DNA from 2 places in the Streptomyces sp. NPDC056296 genome. Region 2 is predicted to be linked to the other one. Evidence: riboswitches for the same ligand, from Rfam matches in the RefSeq annotation. Region 2 holds a riboswitch; the other holds the start of a gene.
The links. Region 2 has a riboswitch for glycine ahead of gcvT (glycine cleavage system aminomethyltransferase GcvT). Riboswitches for the same ligand answer to the same signal wherever they lie in the genome.

Region 1: another riboswitch for glycine. It lies ahead of gcvP (aminomethyl-transferring glycine dehydrogenase); the one in region 2 lies ahead of gcvT (glycine cleavage system aminomethyltransferase GcvT).

The regions. Positions count from the first base shown of each region.
Region 1 is NZ_JBHJRX010000082.1:12,932-19,378, reverse strand. Features, by position in the region: gene ACFCZF_RS37370 (DNA polymerase IV) at 9-1,460, shown strand; gene ACFCZF_RS37365 (PRC-barrel domain-containing protein) at 1,638-2,015, opposite strand; glycine riboswitch at 2,166-2,261, shown strand; gene gcvP (aminomethyl-transferring glycine dehydrogenase) at 2,439-5,324, shown strand; gene ACFCZF_RS37355 (molybdopterin-binding protein) at 5,427-5,846, opposite strand; gene ACFCZF_RS37350 (ABC transporter ATP-binding protein) at 5,873-6,447, opposite strand, start outside.
Region 2 is NZ_JBHJRX010000002.1:138,576-145,022, forward strand. Features, by position in the region: gene ACFCZF_RS02280 (enhanced serine sensitivity protein SseB) at 23-790, opposite strand; gene ACFCZF_RS02285 (AAA family ATPase) at 870-1,538, opposite strand; glycine riboswitch at 1,718-1,811, shown strand; gene gcvT (glycine cleavage system aminomethyltransferase GcvT) at 1,969-3,087, shown strand; gene gcvH (glycine cleavage system protein GcvH) at 3,371-3,748, shown strand; gene glyA (serine hydroxymethyltransferase) at 3,763-5,028, shown strand; gene ACFCZF_RS02305 (L-serine ammonia-lyase) at 5,129-6,447, shown strand, end outside.

The DNA.
Region 1 (6,447 bases), on a different contig from region 2:
TCGGAGATGTGAGAACCGCGCCCACGATCCTGCATCTCGACATGGATGCCTTCTTCGCCTCGGTGGAGCAGGCGTCCAAGCCGAGTCTGCGCGGGAAGGCCGTCGTCGTGGGCGGCCTCGGACCGCGCGGTGTGGTCGCCACCTGCTCGTACGAGGCACGGGTCTTCGGCGTCCACTCGGCGATGCCCATGGGGCAGGCCCGGCGGCTGGCCCCCCACGCCGCGTACCTGGTCCCGCGCTTCGAGCTCTACCGGTCGATCAGCGAGCAGGTGATGCGGCTGCTGCGTGGGCTGTCGCCGCTGGTGGAGCCGCTGAGCCTGGACGAGGCATTCGTGGACCTGGAGGCCGGCGGGGCGGCTTGGGACGCGGATTCGGCGAGGCTGGCAGGCACGAAGCTGCGTACGGACATCCGCGCCGTCACCGGCATCACCGGTTCCGTGGGGCTGGCCGCCTCCAAGATGCTCGCCAAGATCGCCTCGGAGGAGGCCAAACCCGACGGGCTGGTCCTGATCCCGCCGGGGACGGAGCGGGCCATGCTGGAGCCGATGACCGTGCGGACGCTGCCCGGCGTGGGACCGACCACGGGAGACCATCTGCGGCGGGCCGGGATCACCACGGTGGGCGACATCGCCGAGGCGGGCGAGGACGAGCTCGTACGGCTGCTGGGCAAGGCGCACGGGCACGCCCTGTATGCCATGGCACTGGCCCGTGACGAGCGACCCGTGGTGGCCGAGCGGGAGACCAAGTCGGTGTCGGTCGAGGACACCTACGACGTGGACATCCACGACCGGGTGCGGGTCGGTGTGGAGGTGGGGCGGCTGGCCGACCGGTGCGTGCGGCGGCTGCGCGGCTCCGGGCTGTCCGGGCGGACCATCGTGCTCAAGGTGCGCAGGTACGACTTCTCCACGCTGACGCGCTCCGAGACGCTGCGTGGGCCCACGGACGACCCGGCGGTGGTGCGGGAGGCCGCGGCCCGGCTGCTGGACTCCGTGGACACCACCGGCGGCGTGCGGCTGCTCGGGGTCGGCGTCAGCGGGCTCGCCGACTACACGCAGGAGGACCTGTTCGCGCAGGCGGCGGGGGAGCGGGTCGACGAAGTCGCCGAGGAGCCCGACGCCGCGCCCGTCCAGGAGGACCGGCCGGCCCTCGCCCCCGAGCGCCGGTGGCCGTCGGGACACGACGTGCGGCACGCCGAGTACGGACATGGATGGGTGCAGGGCAGCGGGCTGGGGCGGGTGACCGTGCGGTTCGAGACGCCGTACTCGGAGACCGGCCGGGTGCGGACCTTTCCGGTGGACGACCCGGACCTGACACCGGCGGAACCGCTGCCGCTGGTCCCGACCGAGCCGCGAAGACCCGGGGAGGGCGGGCCGGCGACCACGGAGGCCGGCCCGGGCCTCGGCGGGGGCACCGACGCGGAGACCGGCCCGGCGGGGCCCGCGCATCTGGCACCCGGCTAGGGCTGGCCGCCGGCTAGGACTGGCCCGGCTGCGGCCTTGTCCCTGTCCGGCGGATGTCCTTCTCCGGCGGATCGGGTCGCAGGAAGTCGGCGGTGGCGGATCAGCGTGGCCGGGGCGGTCGCGGCATGCTCCGCCTGGACTGGCTGGCCGGGCGGCAGGGGCCGTAGGGCCGGATCGTCAGCCCTCCTCCTTGCCCTGGCCCGCCAGCTTGCCGAAGTCGTGGTCGGGGAGCGAGGCAGGGGCGGCGACGTCGAGACCGTAGTGGTGGTAGAGCTGGAGTTCCTGTTCCGGCGAGAGGTGGCGGCCGACGCCGAAGTCGGGGGCCTCCTTGATCAGGGCCCGGTCGAAGGGCACGCGCAAGGTGCCGTCGAGCAGTTCGCTCGGCTCCAGGGGCACGAAGGCGTCCCGGCTGAACAGGCCGGTGCGTATGGCCGCCCACTCGGGGACGCCGGTGGCGTCGTCGAGATAGACCTCGTCGACGGTGCCGATCCGGGTGCCGTTGCGGTCGAAGGCCTTGCGGCCGATCAGGTTGCGCGGGTCGATGTCGGTACGCACGGGGCCCTCCACTTGGTCGCACTGGGGTCGCGCACCAGCCGACCCACCAGCCGCCGAAATCATCCGTAGTACTACAAAAGAGCACATATGGCCGGTCGGCCACTCGAAGGTCCGTGCGTCGACCTCGCTGGTACGCTGGCAAACGGCTGCTGACCCCGCGCGGGAGAGTCCTCCGGACACCACCGGAGGCGCCGAAGGAGCAAATCCTCCCCGGAATCTCTCAGGCTCACGTACCGCACGGACGAGGTCACTCTGGAAAGCAGGGCGGGTGTCGACGGCTTCCGCTCTCACCGACGGTGAAAGCCGGGAGCGCCCTCGGGCCCGCCCGGTGAAGCTCTCAGGTTGAGATGACAGAGGGGGAGGCCGTACGGGTACCCGCGCCGTGGTGCCCCTCGAAGGTCGTCAGACCAGGAGGCCTCCGCAATGACCGCCCATCGCACCCCGCTCTCCGAGCTCGAACAGGCAATGCCGTTCGAGCAGCGCCACATCGGCCCCGACCACGAGGCACGGGCCAAGATGCTCGCGCAGGTCGGTTATGGTTCGCTCGACGAGCTGACGGCCGCCGCGGTGCCGGATGTGATCAAGAACGCCGACGCGCTGGACCTGCCCGGCGCCCGCTCCGAGGCCGAGGTGCTGGCCGAGCTGCGCTCGCTGGCCGACCGCAATCAGGTCCTCGACTCCATGATCGGCCTCGGCTACTACGGCACCTTCACCCCGCCGGTCATCCTGCGCAACGTCATGGAGAACCCGGCCTGGTACACGGCGTACACGCCGTACCAGCCGGAGATCTCGCAGGGCCGCCTGGAGGCCCTGCTGAACTTCCAGACGATGGTCGCCGAGCTGACCGGCCTGCCCACCTCGGGTGCCTCGCTGCTCGACGAGGGCACCGCCGCCGCCGAGGCGATGGCCCTTTCCCGGCGCATGGGCAAGAACAAGAAGGGTCTGTTCCTGGTCGACGCGGACGTCCTGCCGCAGACCATCGCGGTGATCCAGACCCGCGCGGAGCCGACCGGCGTCGAGGTCGTCGTCGCCGACCTGAGTGACGGCATCCCGGCCGAGGTCGCCGAGCGGGAGATCAACGGCGTCCTGATCCAGTACCCGGGCGCCTCCGGTGCCGTCCGCGACATCAAGCCGGTCGTCGACCGGGCGCACGAGCTCGGCGCCCTGGTCACCGTCGCCGCCGACCTGCTCGCCCTGACGCTGCTCACCTCGCCCGGCGAGCTGGGCGCGGACATCGCCATCGGCACGACGCAGCGCTTCGGTGTGCCGATGGGCTTCGGCGGGCCGCACGCCGGCTACATGGCGGTGCACGAGAAGTTCGCCCGCAGCCTGCCCGGCCGCCTGGTCGGCGTCTCCGTGGACGCCGACGGAAACAAGGCCTACCGCCTCGCCCTGCAGACCCGCGAGCAGCACATCCGCCGCGAGAAGGCCACCAGCAACATCTGCACCGCGCAGGTGCTGCTCGCCGTCATGGCCGGCATGTACGCCGTGTACCACGGGCCCGAGGGGCTGCGGGCCATCGCGCGGCGCACCCACCGGTACGCCTCGATCACCGCCGCGGGCCTCGCGGCCGGTGGCGTCGAGGTCGTGCACGGCGCCTACTTCGACACGGTCACCGCGCGGGTGCCCGGCCGGGCCGACGCGATCGTCCACGCCGCCCGCGAGAACGGCATCAACCTGCGGCTCGTCGACGCCGACCACCTGTCGTTCGCCTGCGACGAGACCACCACGCGCGCCCAGGTCGGCGGCGTGTGGAACGCCTTCGGCGTCGAGGGCGACATCGAGGCGCTGGACGCGGCGACCGAGGAGACGCTCCCCGAGGCGCTGCTGCGCACCGACGACTTCCTCACCCACCCCGTCTTCCACCAGCACCGCTCCGAGACCGCGATGCTGCGCTACCTGCGCCGCCTCGCCGACCGCGACTACGCGCTGGACCGCGGCATGATCCCGCTGGGCTCCTGCACCATGAAGCTCAACGCGACGACCGAGATGGAGCCGGTCACCTGGTCCGAGTTCGGGCAGCTGCACCCCTTCGCGCCCGCCGAGCAGGCGCAGGGCTACCTCACCCTCATCCGTGAGCTGGAGGAGCGGCTCGCCGAGGTCACCGGGTACGACAAGGTCTCGCTCCAGCCCAACGCCGGGTCGCAGGGCGAGTTCGCCGGCCTGCTCGCCGTACGCGCCTACCACCGCGCCAACGGCGACGACCAGCGCACCGTCTGCCTCATCCCGTCCTCCGCCCACGGCACCAACGCGGCGAGCGCGGTCATGGCCGGCATGAAGGTCGTCGTAGTCAAGACCGCCGACGACGGCGAGATCGACGTCGAGGACCTGCGCGCCAAGATCGAGAAGCACCGCGACGAGCTGTCCGTGCTGATGATCACCTACCCCTCCACGCACGGCGTCTTCGAGGAGCACGTCGCCGACATCTGCGCCCGGGTGCACGACGCCGGCGGCCAGGTCTACGTGGACGGCGCCAACCTCAACGCCCTGGTCGGACTCGCCAAGCCCGGTCACTTCGGCGGCGACGTCTCGCACCTGAACCTGCACAAGACCTTCTGCATCCCGCACGGCGGCGGCGGTCCCGGCGTCGGCCCCGTGGCCGTACGGTCGCACCTGGCGCCGTACCTGCCCAACCACCCGCTGCAGCCCGCGGCCGGTCCGCAGACGGGCGTCGGCCCGATCTCGGCGGCGCCGTGGGGCTCGGCCGGCATCCTGCCGATCTCGTGGTCGTACGTCCGGCTGATGGGCGGCGAGGGGCTCAAGCGCGCCACGCAGGTGGCCGTGCTGTCCGCCAACTACATCGCCAAGCGCCTGGAGCCGCACTTCCCGGTGCTCTACAACGGCCCCGGCGGGCTGGTCGCGCACGAGTGCATCATCGACCTGCGCCCGCTGACCAAGGCGACCGGCGTCAGCGTCGACGACGTCGCCAAGCGGCTGATCGACTACGGCTTCCACGCGCCGACGATGTCGTTCCCGGTGGCCGGCACGCTGATGATCGAGCCGACCGAGTCCGAGGACCTGGCCGAGCTGGACCGCTTCTGCGAGGCGATGATCGCCATCCGCGCGGAGATCGAGAAGGTCGGTTCCGGCGCCTGGTCCGCGGACGACAACCCGCTGCGGGGCGCGCCGCACACCGCCGGTGCGCTGGGCGGTGAGTGGGACCACGCGTACACGCGCGAGGAGGCCGTCTTCCCGGCCGGGGTTTCCGCCGCCGAGAAGTACTGGCCGCCGGTGCGCCGCGTCGACCAGGCCTTCGGTGACCGGAACCTGGTCTGCTCCTGCCCGCCGCTGGACGCCTACGAGGACTGAGCCGCCGGTACACGAGAGGCTCCGTGCAGGCCCGGAACGGCCTTGCGCGGAGCCTCTCGCCGTGTCTCGTGCCGTGTCTCGTGCCGTGCCTCTCGCCGTGTCTCACGCGGTGGCGAGCGACACCTCCGTCGACTTGACCAGCGCGACGACGGGAACGCCGACGGACAGACCCAGGTCGTCGGCGGCCTCCCTGGTGATCGCCGCGGTCACTTCGGCGCCCTCGACGGCGATCCTGACGGAGGCCATGGCGTCGCCGGTGGTGAGGGCGGTGACCGTACCGGGCAGCCGGTTGCGGATGGACAGGCCCTCGACGCGGCCGGTCGCCACGGACACCTCCGTGGACTTCACCAGGGCGCGGACCTCGGCCCCGGCGGTGAGGGAGAGGTCGTCGGCGGCGTCCCGGGTGATCGCCGCGGTGAGGTCCTGGCCGCCGGAGAGGCGGACCCTGACCGTCGCCATGGCCTCGCCCGGGGTGACGGAGGTGACGGTGCCGGGGAGCTGGTTGCGGATGCTCAGGCTCATGAGGGCACCGTAGCCCGATGCGGGTGTTATGCCGGGTATGCGTGTGTCTGCGTCGCCTTGACCGTCGCCCACACCGGGGCGCCCGGGTGGAGGCCGAGCTCGGCCGCCGCGACCGTGGTGAGGTCGGCGGCGAGCGGGAGTTCGCCGGTGAGGTCCACGCGGATCTGGTCGCCGTGGGTCTCCAGGCCGGCGACCTCGCAGCGCCACAGGTTGCGGGCGCTGGAGCCCGTGGGGCGCTCCCCGTACAGCGTCACGGCGCCCGGCGGGAACGCCACGAAGACCGGACCGGAGATTTCCTCGGTGGTGGTGATGGCGGGACCGGCGTCGAGCCGCACGGTGTGGCCGTCGGCCCGCCCGCGGTAGAGGTTGAGGCCGACCAACTGCGCGATGTAGTCCGTGCGGGGCCGACGGGCGATCTCGGCGGGGCCGCCCTCCTGGACGACCCTGCCGTTCTCGACGACGACCAGCCGGTCGGCCAGCACCATGGCGTCCAGCGGGTCGTGCGTGACCAGTACCGCTACGGCCTCGAACTCGGCGAGATGGCGGCGGAGCTGGGCCCGTACCTCGAGCCGCGTCCGGGCGTCCAGCGCCGCGAGGGGCT
Region 2 (6,447 bases):
GGGGCGCCCCTCCGCCCGGCGTTCACATGTCCTGGCCGTAGAAGGGGCGGACGTTCGCCCGCATCCAGTCGCAGACCGGGTCCTGGGCTGCCTCCAGGAGGACCAGGTTGACCTGGGTCTTCAGGGGGGCCTTGGCCAGGGCGCGGCCCAGGGCGTCCAGGGGGAGGGCACGGGCGTCGTCCTCCCAGTGGGTGAGTTCGACGCCGACGAACATGACGGGGTCGGCGGTCTCGACGGCGGCCAGGCAGCGGCGGGCGGTGCGGACGACGCCGACGGCGGCGAACTCGGCGGAGGCCGCGGCCAGGAAGTCCACCGGGTCGTCCTGCCAGTCCGGCTCGAAGAGGCGGACCCGGCCGCCGGACGCGGGCCCGTCCAGCGGGGTGCGGCCGGCCCGGCACAGCTCGGCCACGGCCGGCGGCGGCAGCGGGACGCCGACCACGCCGTCCGGGTTCACGGCGATGCCGACCTGCGGGGGCAGGCCGCGGGCGAACTCGGCGGCGGGGGCGATGGTGTACGCCATCTGCGCGCCGGCGACCTGGCGGAGCTGCTCCTCGGAGCTGAACACCGGCACGTAGGCCTGGCCCTCGATCTCCAGCGAGGGCAGGTCGAGGGGGCCGCTGTTCGGGCCGCCGCCGTTCGGCAGGGGTATCCACACGAAGCTGCGGCCGAGCACCTCCACGATCCGGCCGCCGGCGCCCGGCACGCCGAGGGAGGCGGACAGCACCTCCTCCAGCTCGTTGCCGGGCCACCCGCCGTGCGGGTGGGGGTGCGCCTGTGCCGGGAAGTCCATCTGCCTACCTACCGCCTGCCTGGTACCGCTGCTGTGGCTGAAAAGGCTAACCCGTTCGGCCCCGCCGCCCTACGGTGCGTCACCCCGTGAAGGCGATGCGGCGCAGCGTGTCCGCCGCCGCCCGGTCCAGGAGGATCGCCGAGGTGCAGCCGGCGGGCAGGGTGCCCTCGGTCACCGCGCGCAGCAGGCGGGTGTTGGCCGTGCGGTGGCGCAGGAACGCGTACCGCGACACGCCCCGGCCGCGCTCGCGCTGGCCGGCCAGGGCCTCGTCGGCGTCGACGTCGAGGAGCAGCAGGTGCAGGGTGCCGTCACGGCGGCGGGCCTCGCGGGCCAGCCAGCCGCGCACCCAGGCCTGGGTGCCGCAGTCGTGCACGACGACGCCCTCGCCGGAGCGCAGCGCCCCGCGCAGTCCGGCGTAGTGGGCGAGGCGGACGAAGGGGCGGTAGAGCCCGTACGGCAGGAAGCGCGGCATGCGGCGGTCCCAGCGGTCGCGGGTGTCCTGGGAGTCGATGCGCGGTCCGCGTACGGTGCGCTCCATCAGCGTGGACTTGCCGCTGCCGGGCAGGCCGGTGATCACCACCAGGTCCCGGGGTCCGAAGAGCAGGGCGTGCGGGCTGCGGCCGTCCCGGTCCCGCAGGTCGCGGACGACGGGTGCGGGCAGTTCGGCGCACGCCTCCGGTGCCGGGGCGACGGGCTGCTTGGGCAGCGCGAGACCCGAGGTCGTGGCGTACACCGTGGTCCTGTTCACCGTGATCGTCCTCCCCTGGGGCGGTTCACGAGTCACCATCCCCGTCGAGTGTAAAGAGAAGGTAATGCGCAGGTCTCGCGTTTTCGTGCGCTTACTGCCACAGGCCGGTTACAGATCACGGTCTGCCATGGATCGGCCGGGCGTGCAATGATGGCGGCGCCAACTGCATACCGGCCGTTTGAATCCGCGCGGGAGAGTCCCCGGCCGCGCCGGGGCGCCGAAGGAGCAAGTCCCTCCCTTGAATCTCTCAGGCACCGTTACCGCGTGGGCGAGGCACATCTGAAAAGCGGGCCGCCCCTCGACGGGCTGCCCCACCCAAGGTGCAAGTCCTGGTCGCCGTACTCCGGTGGTCGTGGCGAACCTCTCAGGTTTCGATGACAGATGGGGAGGATCGACCTCGCCACGTCCTGTCCTGGGAGACGACCGACCGATGAGCAGTACAGAACTCCGCCGTACCGCGCTCGATGCCACGCATCGCGCGCTGGGCGCGACGATGACCGACTTCGCCGGCTGGGACATGCCCCTGCGCTACGGCTCCGAGCGCGACGAGCACGTCGCGGTGCGCACCCGGGCCGGGCTCTTCGACCTCTCGCACATGGGTGAGATCACGGTCACCGGTGCGGGCGCCGCCGAGCTGCTGAACTTCGCGCTGGTCGGCAACATCGGCAGTGTGAAGCCGGGCCGCGCCCGCTACACCATGATCTGCCGCGAGGACGGCGGCATCCTGGACGACCTGATCGTCTACCGGCTGGGCGAGACCGAGTACATGGTCGTCGCCAACGCCTCCAACGCCCAGGTCGTGCTGGACGCCCTCACCGAGCGGGCCGCCGGCTTCGACGCCGAGGTGCGCGACGACCGCGACGCCTACGCGCTGCTCGCCGTGCAGGGCCCGGAGTCCCCGGGCATCCTCGCGTCGCTCACCGACGCCGACCTGGACGGCCTGAAGTACTACGCCGGTCTGCCCGGCACCGTGGCCGGCGTCCCGGCGCTCATCGCGCGCACCGGCTACACCGGCGAGGACGGCTTCGAGCTGTTCGTGAAGCCGGAGCACGCCGTGGAGCTGTGGCAGGCGCTGACCAAGGCGGGCGAGGGCGCCGGGCTGGCCCCGTGCGGCCTCTCCTGCCGGGACACGCTCCGCCTGGAGGCGGGCATGCCGCTGTACGGGCACGAGCTGACGACCGAGCTGACGCCCTTCGACGCCGGGCTCGGCCGGGTGGTGAAGTTCGAGAAGGAGGGTGACTTCGTCGGGCGCGCCGCGCTGACCGAGGCCGCCGAGCGCGCCGTTTCGGAGCCTCCCCGCGTCCTGGTCGGCCTGGTCGCCGAGGGCCGCCGGGTCCCGCGCGCCGGGTACCAGGTCGTCGCCAACGGCGAGGTGGTCGGCGAGGTCACCTCCGGCGCGCCGTCCCCGACGCTGGGCAAGCCGATCGCCATGGCGTACGTCGACGCGGCGCACGCGGCCGTGGGCACCCCGGGTGTCGGTGTGGACATTCGGGGTAGCCACGAGCCGTACCGCGTCGTGGCGCTGCCGTTCTACAAGCGCCAGAATTGAAGTTCTCTCCCGGGCTGAGCCGGGAGACTCTCCCCTGGATCGCTCCGGGGAGTTTGACAGGTCATGCCTGTCCGGCGACGACCCTCCCGGCCGCCGGAGCAAGTACAGGACTCGCTCGGGTTGTTGGGGACTTGGCTGTCGCCCCCGACATGCGCAGAGCATATCAGACGATGGGCGCGGTCTGTAGCAGCATCGTAACGCTGCGCACATGATCTGTGCTCACCAGCAGTCCCAGCAGTCCCCCATTCACCAGCACTCCCCCGCGTACAGGAGAATCCAGGCCATGAGCAACCCCCAGCAGCTGCGCTACAGCAAGGAGCACGAGTGGCTGTCGGGCGCCGAGGACGGCGCCTCGACGGTCGGCATCACGGAGCACGCGGCCAACGCGCTCGGTGACGTGGTCTTCGTCCAGCTCCCCGAGGTCGGCGACTCGGTGTTCGCGGGCGAGACCTGCGGCGAACTGGAGTCCACCAAGTCGGTCTCCGACCTGTACTCCCCCGTCTCCGGCGAGATCACCGAGGTCAACGAGGACGTCGTCAACGACCCGTCGCTGGTGAACTCCGCGCCCTTCGAGGGCGGCTGGCTGTTCAAGGTGCGCGTCACGGACGAGCCGGCCGACCTGCTCTCCGCCGACGAGTACACCGCCTTCACCGCCGGCTGAGGAGTCACGACCACATGTCGCTTCTGAACACACCCCTGCACGAGCTCGACCCCGACGTCGCCGCCGCCGTCGACGCCGAGCTGGACCGCCAGCAGTCCACCCTCGAGATGATCGCCTCGGAGAACTTCGCCCCGGTCGCGGTCATGGAGGCCCAGGGCTCGGTCCTCACCAACAAGTACGCCGAGGGCTACCCCGGCCGCCGCTACTACGGCGGCTGCGAGCACGTCGACGTGGTCGAGCAGATCGCCATCGACCGGGTCAAGGCGCTGTTCGGCGCCGAGCACGCCAACGTGCAGCCGCACTCGGGCGCCCAGGCCAACGCGGCCGCGATGTTCGCGCTGCTCAAGCCCGGCGACACGATCATGGGTCTGAACCTCGCCCACGGCGGGCACCTGACCCACGGCATGAAGATCAACTTCTCCGGCAAGCTCTACAACGTGGTCCCGTACCACGTCGGCGAAGACGGCCAGGTCGACATGGCCGAGGTGGAGCGCCTCGCCAAGGAGACCCAGCCGAAGCTGATCGTGGCCGGCTGGTCCGCGTACCCGCGTCAGCTGGACTTCGCCGCGTTCCGCAAGGTCGCGGACGAGGTCGGCGCGTACCTCATGGTCGACATGGCGCACTTCGCCGGTCTGGTCGCGGCGGGCCTGCACCCGAACCCGGTGCCGCACGCGCACGTGGTGACCACCACCACGCACAAGACGCTGGGCGGCCCGCGCGGCGGTGTGATCCTCTCCACGGCCGAGCTGGCCAAGAAGATCAACTCCGCCGTTTTCCCCGGTCAGCAGGGTGGCCCGCTGGAGCACGTGGTGGCCGCCAAGGCCGTCGCCTTCAAGGTCGCCGCGAGCGAGGACTTCAAGGAGCGCCAGGGCCGTACGCTGGAGGGTGCCCGCATCCTGGCCGAGCGCCTGGTGCGGGACGACGCGAAGGCGGCGGGCGTGTCCGTCCTGACCGGCGGCACGGACGTCCACCTGGTCCTGGTGGACCTGCGCGACTCCGAGCTGGACGGGCAGCAGGCCGAGGACCGCCTCCACGAGGTCGGCATCACGGTCAACCGCAACGCCGTCCCGAACGACCCGCGTCCGCCGATGGTGACCTCCGGTCTGCGCATCGGTACGCCGGCCCTGGCGACCCGCGGCTTCACGGCCGAGGACTTCGCCGAGGTCGCGGACGTGATCGCCGAGGCGCTGAAGCCGTCCTACGAGGCGGAGGCCCTCAAGGCCCGGGTGAAGACCCTGGCCGACAAGCACCCGCTGTACCCGGGTCTGAACAACAAGTAGACACCGCGCGTGTTCGGGGCGCCGTGCCCGCCACAAGCGAGCCCGGCGCCCCGCCCCCGAAGCACCACCTCTGCACCACCCCCGTTCTGAGGAGTCCCCCGTGGCCATCTCGGTCTTCGACCTGTTCTCGATCGGCATCGGCCCGTCGAGCTCCCACACGGTCGGCCCGATGCGCGCGGCTCGCATGTTCGCCCGCCGCCTGCGCAACGAGGAGCTGCTGGGCTCCGTCGCCTCGGTCCGGGCCGAGCTGTACGGCTCGCTCGGCGCCACCGGCCACGGCCACGGCACGCCCAAGGCGGTGCTGCTCGGCCTGGAGGGCGACTCGCCCCGCACGGTGGACGTGGAGACGGCCGACGAACGCGTCGAGACGATCAGGTCCTCGGGCCGTCTCCGCCTCCTCGGCGAGCACGAGATCGCCTTCTCCTACGACGACGACATGGTCCTGCACCGCCGCAAGGCCCTCCCCTACCACGCCAACGGCATGACCCTGTGGGCGCACGACGCGGCCGGCGCGGAAGTGCTCTCCAAGACGTACTACTCGGTCGGCGGCGGCTTCGTCGTCGACGAGGACGCGGTGGGCGCCGACCGCATCGTGCTCGACGACACGGTGCTGAAGTACCCCTTCCGCACCGGCGACGAGCTGCTGCGCCTGTCCCGGGAGACGGGCCTGTCCATCTCCGCCCTGATGCTGGAGAACGAGCGGTCCTGGCGCGACGAGGACGAGATCCGCGAGGGCCTGCTGGAGATCTGGCGCGTGATGCGGGCGTGCGTCGACCGCGGCATGTCCCGCGAGGGCATCCTGCCGGGCGGCCTCAAGGTCCGCCGCCGCGCCGCCAACACCGCGCGCAAGCTGCGCTCGGAGGGCGACCCGCAGGCCCTGTCCATGGAGTGGATCACCCTCTACGCCATGGCCGTGAACGAGGAGAACGCGGCCGGCGGCCGGGTCGTCACGGCCCCGACGAACGGTGCGGCGGGCATCATCCCGGCGGTCCTGCACTACTACATGAACTTCGTGCCCGGCGCCGACGAGGAGGGCGTCGTCCGCTTCCTCCTGGCCGCGGGCGCCATCGGCATGCTCTTCAAGGAGAACGCCTCCATCTCCGGCGCCGAGGTCGGCTGCCAGGGCGAGGTCGGCTCCGCCTGCTCCATGGCGGCCGGCGCGCTCGCCGAGGTGCTGGGCGGCTCCCCGGAGCAGGTGGAGAACGCCGCCGAGATCGGTATGGAGCACAACCTGGGCCTGACCTGCGACCCGGTCGGCGGCCTGGTCCAGATCCCGTGCATCGAGCGCAACGGCATGGCCGCGGTCAAGGCGGTCACGGCGGCGCGGATGGCGATGCGCGGCGACGGGTCCCACAAGGTGTCCCTCGACAAGGTCATCAAGACCATGAAGGACACCGGCGCGGACATGTCGGTGAAGTA